DNA from 3 places in the Rhodopseudomonas julia genome. Region 1 is predicted to be linked to each of the others. Evidence: riboswitches for the same ligand, from Rfam matches in the RefSeq annotation. Region 1 holds a riboswitch; each other region holds the start of a gene.
The links. Region 1 has a riboswitch for cobalamin ahead of J2R99_RS03685 (cobyric acid synthase). Riboswitches for the same ligand answer to the same signal wherever they lie in the genome.

Region 1 (2,262 bases):
GCCGGCGCAGATGCCGAGCACCCGCCCGCCCTTACGGACATGCGCCAAAATATCGACATCCCAGCCCTCGCGCCGCACCACGTCGAGATCGGCACGTGTCACCTTGGAGCCGGGCAGGATGACGACATCAGTCTCAGCCGGGATCGGTGAGCCCGGATTGACGAAGCGAAGATTGACCCCCGGCTCGGCGGACAAGGGATCGAGATCGTCGAAATTGGCAATGCGCGAAAAGCGCGGCACGGCGATGTTGAGACCGCTGCCGCGGCGCTCGGGCGGGCGTTCGAGGGCGAGCGAATCCTCGGCCGGCAGGCGATCCGCCTGTTCGAACCAGCGCATCACACCGAGACACGGCCACCCGGTCTTCTCTGTGATCGTCTTCATGCCCGGCTCGAAAATCGTCAGGTCGCCGCGAAACTTGTTGATGAGATAGCCGACGACCCGTCCCCGATCAGACAGATCGAGGAGTTCGTGACTGCCGACGATGGCGGCCATGGTGCCGCCACGATCGATGTCGGACAGGAAGACGACCGGTAGATCCGCCTGTTCCGCCAGGCGCATATTGGTGATGTCGGAAGCCCTCAGATATACTTCTGCGCCGCTCCCGGCGCCTTCGACCAGCACGAGGTCCGCCTCGCGCGTCAGACGGTTGAAGCTGTCGAGCACGGCGGGCATGAGCTGCTGGCGCATCCGGTGATAGGTCTTCGCCGGACAATTGCCGAGGGATCTTCCACGCAAGACGACCTGCGAGCCGACACCGCTCTGCGGTTTCAACAGGACAGGGTTCATATGGATCGACGGTGCCGCCCGGCAGGCCCGCGCCTGAAGCGCCTGGGCGCGGCCGATCTCGCCGCGCGGCGCAAAGCCGTCGGGACCGGGAGGCAACTCGCTGTCGTCGGCGACGGCGGCATTGTTGCTCATGTTCTGCGCCTTGAAGGGGCGGACGACGAGGCCTCGGCGCGTGTAGGCGCGACAGAGGCCAGCAACGAGCATGCTCTTGCCGACATCGGAGGACGTCCCCTGGATCATCAGGGCGCGCGCACGACGCGGCATCCCCTCCGGTGCCAGCGAAAACTCGACCGGCGCGAGGCTCTCTTCCATGGCCATCACCGTGCCGCAGGCGAAGTCGCACAGGCTCTGCGCTGGCTGGGCTTCCACTCGAGGCCCGATCGAACTTTGAGCAATGTCATGCAATGCACTCCCTTGTGATCAAGGGGCGCGGGTAACGGAAGGCGGCAGCCTCGAACGGCCTGGCACATTCCCTGGGACACCCCGCCCGAGGACAGTTCTCCAAGCACGTGGCAGGTCTCCTGGCTCGTGGATCCTGGACCCTGCCTGGCCTTCCCGATGCAGCGTGCATCAGTGACCTTCTGGCGACAGAGTCTCACCACTTACAGTTGCGGGGGCAGCTCCGGTCTTGCCGATGGCGCACCGGATTCCCTCTTAGCTTCCGAAGCCAAAAGCTCCGAAAGAACCACGTCTTGATTTGATGGAGGCGACACCCCCAACATGTCGTGGTTAGTTCGCGTTCTGGCGGCTTGTCAATCGCGACAAAGCGCGCATCCTCATACGCGAGCCGCAAGCACTGCCGCTTCGCAGCCAAACGAAGCGCAACCTTTCAGCAAGGAGGCAGAGATGAGCCAGAGCCATGAAGGAAAAAACGAGCGCGTGCGCCTGACCCGGGTCGTCACCCGAGGCGGTGACAAGGGGGAAACATCCATGGGGCGCGGCATGCGCGTGTCGAAGAGCGACAAGCGGGTGGAAGCCTACGGCACCATCGACGAGGCGAGCGCGCAGATCGGCCTCGTGCGTTCTCTTGCGGGTGACGATACCGAGCTTTGTGAGATGCTGCGCAATGTCCAAATCGACCTCTTCAACCTCGCCGCCGACCTGCACATGCCGGGCGAGCACGGCGAGCATCTGCGCGTCGGCGAGGAGCCCCTTCAGCGACTGGAGGCAGAGCTTGAAGCGATGAATGCCGCCCTGCCGCGCATCACGAACTTCGTGCTGGCGGGCGGCACGATCGCCGCCGCCCAGGCGCATGTCGCCCGCACCACGATCCGCCGGGCCGAACGGCGTATCGTCGCACTGTCGCTGGAGGAAAAGGTGAACCCGAACGTGCTCGTCTACATCAACCGCCTCGCCGATTTCATGTTCATCGCGAGCCGCCGCCTGAATGGCAACGGGGCCACCGACGACGTCTGGGCGCCGCGGGCACAAAGACAGGCCTGACGTTTCGGCACCAGCCTTTCCGGGCGGGCCTGC
Region 2 (2,262 bases), on a different contig from region 1:
CCATGGAATGGGCATCCATGATGACAATCCGCCCCGACTTGACGGCGTCCATCTCTTTGGCGACCGGATCCGTCTTCAGAAATTCCAGCTTCTTTTCGACATCGTCGGCAGGAAAGCGGCGGCGCGTCATCTCAGCGACGACGATGATGTCCGGATTGGCCTTGGCGATGGTTTCCCAGCCGACAATCGGCCATTCTTCGTCGCTTTCCACGACGTTGCGGACGCCGAGCTTCTCCATCATCCAGCCGGGAACGCCTTTGCGCCCGGCGACATAGGGATCGACGTCCATTTCGGCGGAGGAAAACCAGAAGACGGCCGATACGTCACCCGCATTGGCCTCTTTCGCCTTCTCCACCGCAGCTGCCTCGCGCCTCGAAAGATCGGCGACAAGCGCCTCGCCGGCCTCCTTCACGTCGTGGATCTCGGCAAGCTCACGGATCGCACGATAGAGGGCGTCGGTGCTGTACATCTCCAGCCGGGTCCCATCGACGCCGGTGGAATTGTCTTTCACGCAGTCGGTCTGAAGAATGTAAGTCGGGATGCCGACATCGTGGAATTGCTCGCGGGTTCCGACGATGCCCTGCGGCCCGATATGCCATTCGTAAGAGACCGAGACGAGGCCGGGCTTCTTGGCGACGACGCTTTCGAAGCTCGGATCGTTGTCTGCAAGCCTTTCAACCGAGCTGTTGAGCTCGGCAAATTCAGGCAGCACATCGCTGAACCAAACAGAGGTCCCGACGACCTTATCGCCAAGGCCGAGAGAATAGAGAATCTCAGTCGCAGACTGGCCGACCGTGACATCGCGTTCAGGCGCTGCCTCGAAGGTGATCGTTTGTCCGCAATTGTCGATGCTCAGCGGGTAGTTGGTTTCGTTCGCATGCGCGGCATCAATGAGCGAAAGACTGGCCAGTGCTGCGAGGCCGATCGCGACGTTTCGGTGCATTGTGTCTGCTATCCTGGTTCCGAGAGAGAACCGCGGGGGCAGGCGGAATGGATTGCCCGAAAAGAGACTCGCGCATTGTCGTCGACGACAGGAATGTCATCTCGATCCTTCCCCCGACATCCCCGCCGGGTCTGGTTGCATGATGATGGCAGGTCTCTTGACTTGCGGGTCTCTGCTTCCCCGAGCCTTCCCAGGCGCCAGACGGTGTCCGTCATACGCCCAGTGGCATCGTTCGGGGTCGCTCTCCGCTCACAATTGCGGGGGCAGTCACGGATTTGGCGCCTACTGGCTACACCGCACCGTATTCCCTTTTCATCCAGCGAAGTCTTCGTTTCGCTGGAAACCATCGACAGCGATAAAGGCTGGATGGTGTCGAAGTGTCAAGCCGGATGCGCGCCACATTCCGTCCCGGTTGCGCAGGCACAAACAAGTCGGCGCGCCACGCCCGCGATCTTTCAGACACGCATACGTCGGACTTCGGTCATGTGGAGCCAAACGCACCGCGTTCGCGGCCCCGTCCGATTCGCTTATGCTTGGCTGAGCAGCCGGCGAAGCTCGATTTTGAGCACCTTGCCGTAATTGTTCTTCGGAAGCTCATCCAGAAAGACATAGTCCTTCGGGCGCTTGAAGCGGGCGATCTCCTCGCGGCAGAGCGCATCGAGTTCTTCGACATTCGGCGTGTTCTCCGGCGCGACGACGAAGGCGACGACGTCCTCACCCCATTCGGGGCTCGGCCGGCCGACGACAGACACCTCCTGAACGGCGGGATGGCGCAAGAGGACCTCCTCCACCTCGCGCGGATAGATGTTGGTGCCGCCCGAGATGATGACGTCCTTGGAGCGATCCATCAGCGTCAGGAAGCCATCCTCGTCCATGGCGCCGATATCACCGGTCCAGAGCCAGCCGTGGCGCAGAGATTCGGCACTCGCCTTCTCGTTTCGCCAATAGCCGGCCATGACGCTCGGACCGCGCACCAGAATCTCACCGCTCTCGCCCGGGGCGAGCGTATGACCATCGCCGTCCGCCACCCGCACATCGACGCATGACTGCGCCGTGCCGACGGAGCCGAGCCTTTCGCGCCAGCGCGGATGGCTTCTATCTGCGACGAGCTCACGAGAGAGCGCCGTGATCGTCATCGGGCTTTCGCCCTGACCGTAGATCTGAACGAAGCGCGGTCCGAAGAGGGAAACGGCTTCCTCGATATCCGCCACATACATCGGGCCACCACCGTAGACGATGGTGCGAATTCCCTCCCCGTCGTAGCCGGTCGCTTTCGCATGCTTCACAAGGCGGCGGACCATGGTCGGCGCAGCGAAGAA
Region 3 (2,262 bases), on a different contig from region 1:
CGCGGCGCGCGGCATCGACATCGACGACGTTTCGCATGTCGTCAACTTCGAGCTGCCGAACGTGCCGGAGGCGTATGTGCACCGCATCGGGCGGACCGCGCGCGCCGGCAAGAGCGGTATTGCGATCTCGCTGTGCGATCATTCCGAGCGGGGTCTTCTGCGCGATATCGAGAAGCTGATCGGCAAGAGGATCGATGCGCATGGCGCGGCACCTCGTAGCGAGGCCCGCGGCGAGGCGATTGCGAACCAGGTTGCGGGCGGCGAGCCGGTCGGCGAAGCCGACGAGGCTCCGGCCGCAAGCGTGCGCCAGCAGGCGGGCGAGCGGCGCGACGAAAGATCACGCCAGCCCGGCAAGCGCAATTCTCCCTCACGCAATCGCAGGCGCTCGGGCAAACCGGTCGCCTTCGAGGCGCGCAGTGAAGGCCGGAATGGCGATGCCCCGAAAGAGGGTCGCAACCGCAGGCCGGAAGGTGCGGAGGCAGGCCGTTCGGCGAAGCGGACGGAAGCCGGCGCGCATAAGAGCCGCAATGGTGGCGCGAATGGCCGGCGAGATGCGGGCCGCGGCAACGAGGGCGCTCAGGCCGGTCTGGAACGGATGCTGCGTAAGAGCAGCAAGCCAAAAGCCGGAATGGGCGAGAAGCGGATGGCCGCGCGCTGAACGCAGCCACGCTGCGCAAGTTTGAGAGGGCCGGCCGCTATATGCGGTCGGCCTTTTTTTATGCCGTAGGGCGCTCTTCGACCGAACATGATGCCGGCAAAGGGAAGCCATGCCCAGCATAGCTGCCAGCACTGCACGGCATTGACAATTGTGGCCATTCGCCGGCAGATGGGGTGTCAACGGTTTCCGGACGCAAAGCGACCGGATTAAAAGGGAACACGGTGAGGCGTACCCAGCAGGGACCGAAACCGTGGCTGCCCCCGCAACTGTGAGCGGCGAGCAGGGCTTCAACATGTCACTGGCGCATCTGCGCTGGGAAGACGAAGCCACGCTGTGACCCGCAAGCCAGGAGACCTGCCGCTGACGCGCGACGCCGGGCCACCGGTGCCGCACCGCAACGGACGCCGGGGTGAGCGTCTGGCGGTGGAACGGCGCCATGAATCCCTTTTGCGCCCAATCCTCGCCAAAACCCCGATCGTCCTTTCCGCATCACTGTCGCGGTTCTCCCGCAACAGTCATTGGAGAGACGATACGAATGAAATTTCGTAAGTTTGCCTGTGCCGCCCTCACATCGGCGGCGTTCCTTCTTCCCGCCGCAGCCGAAGCGCATTTTCAGCTGATCTACACGCCCGAGGTGAACCTCGCCGAGCCGGGCGATGTGCCGCTGAAGCTCATCTTCTGGCACCCGTTCGAGAACGGCCATGTCATGGATATGGGCGCGCCGGAAGAGTTCTACGCCGTCTTCCGCGGCAAGAAGATCGATCTCAAGGACAGCCTCAAGCCGATCACCTTCGAGGGGCTCGAAAACAGCGCCCAAGCCTTCGATGCCACGCTGCCGGCCAAGCGTGCCGGCGATTACACGCTCGTCGTCGTGCCTCAGCCCTATTACGAGGAGAGCGAGGACATCTACATCCAGCAGATCGCCAAGGCCTATCTCAACCGGGCGCAATTGCCGACCGATTGGGCCGAGCCCAAAGGGCTTGCGACGGAAATCGTGCCGCTCGATCGCCCGACCAACATTCTGGCCGGTTCCAGCTTTACGGGCCGGGTGCTGTCGGAGGGCAAGCCTGTCGCGGGTGCCGAGATCGAAGTCGAATACATGGCGGCCGAACCCTCCATGGACGACAACAAGCCCTCTGAGCCCAAAGCCTCGCCGATGCCGGGCGGTGCCGTCGTCGCGATGAGCGACGAGAACGGCTACTTCACCTTCGGCGTTCCGAAGGCCGGTTTCTGGGGCTTTGCCGCGCTCGGCACGGGCCCGCAGACGGAGTTCGAGGGCAAAGAGCTCTCGCAGGACGCCGTCATCTGGGTGCGCGCTTACGACGTCGAATGACGGCAGGAGGGATCGATGCATATTGTCGACGGTGCGCTCGCCAATGACGTCGTCATCGGGGGTGCGGTGCTCGCGGCCGGGGGCATCGCGCTCGGCCTTAAATCGCTGACGGCGGAAAAGATGCCGGCAGCCGGGGTGTTGAGCGCGACGTTCTTCGTCGCCTCGCTCATCCATGTCCCGATCGGTCCCTCCAGCGTCCATCTCATCATGAACGGTCTGGCCGGGCTGGTGCTCGGCTGGGCCGCCTTTCCGGCGCTTTTCGTCGGGCTTC

Region 2: it holds a riboswitch for cobalamin, as region 1 does, so the genes downstream of both, J2R99_RS14310 (ABC transporter substrate-binding protein) here and J2R99_RS03685 (cobyric acid synthase) in region 1, are expected to answer to the same signal.
Region 3: it holds a riboswitch for cobalamin, as region 1 does, so the genes downstream of both, J2R99_RS09145 (DUF4198 domain-containing protein) here and J2R99_RS03685 (cobyric acid synthase) in region 1, are expected to answer to the same signal.

What each region holds. Positions count from the first base shown of each region.
Region 1 covers NZ_JAUSUK010000001.1:781,496-783,757, forward strand. The annotation lists gene J2R99_RS03685 (cobyric acid synthase) at 1-1,098, opposite strand, end outside; cobalamin riboswitch at 1,281-1,490, opposite strand; gene J2R99_RS03690 (cob(I)yrinic acid a,c-diamide adenosyltransferase) at 1,633-2,229, shown strand.
Region 2 covers NZ_JAUSUK010000002.1:1,067,491-1,069,752, reverse strand. The annotation lists gene J2R99_RS14310 (ABC transporter substrate-binding protein) at 1-943, opposite strand, end outside; cobalamin riboswitch at 1,074-1,306, opposite strand; gene J2R99_RS14305 (class I adenylate-forming enzyme family protein) at 1,471-2,262, opposite strand, start outside.
Region 3 covers NZ_JAUSUK010000002.1:15,605-17,866, forward strand. The annotation lists gene J2R99_RS09140 (DEAD/DEAH box helicase) at 1-658, shown strand, start outside; cobalamin riboswitch at 822-1,034, shown strand; gene J2R99_RS09145 (DUF4198 domain-containing protein) at 1,194-1,991, shown strand; gene cbiM (cobalt transporter CbiM) at 2,007-2,262, shown strand, end outside.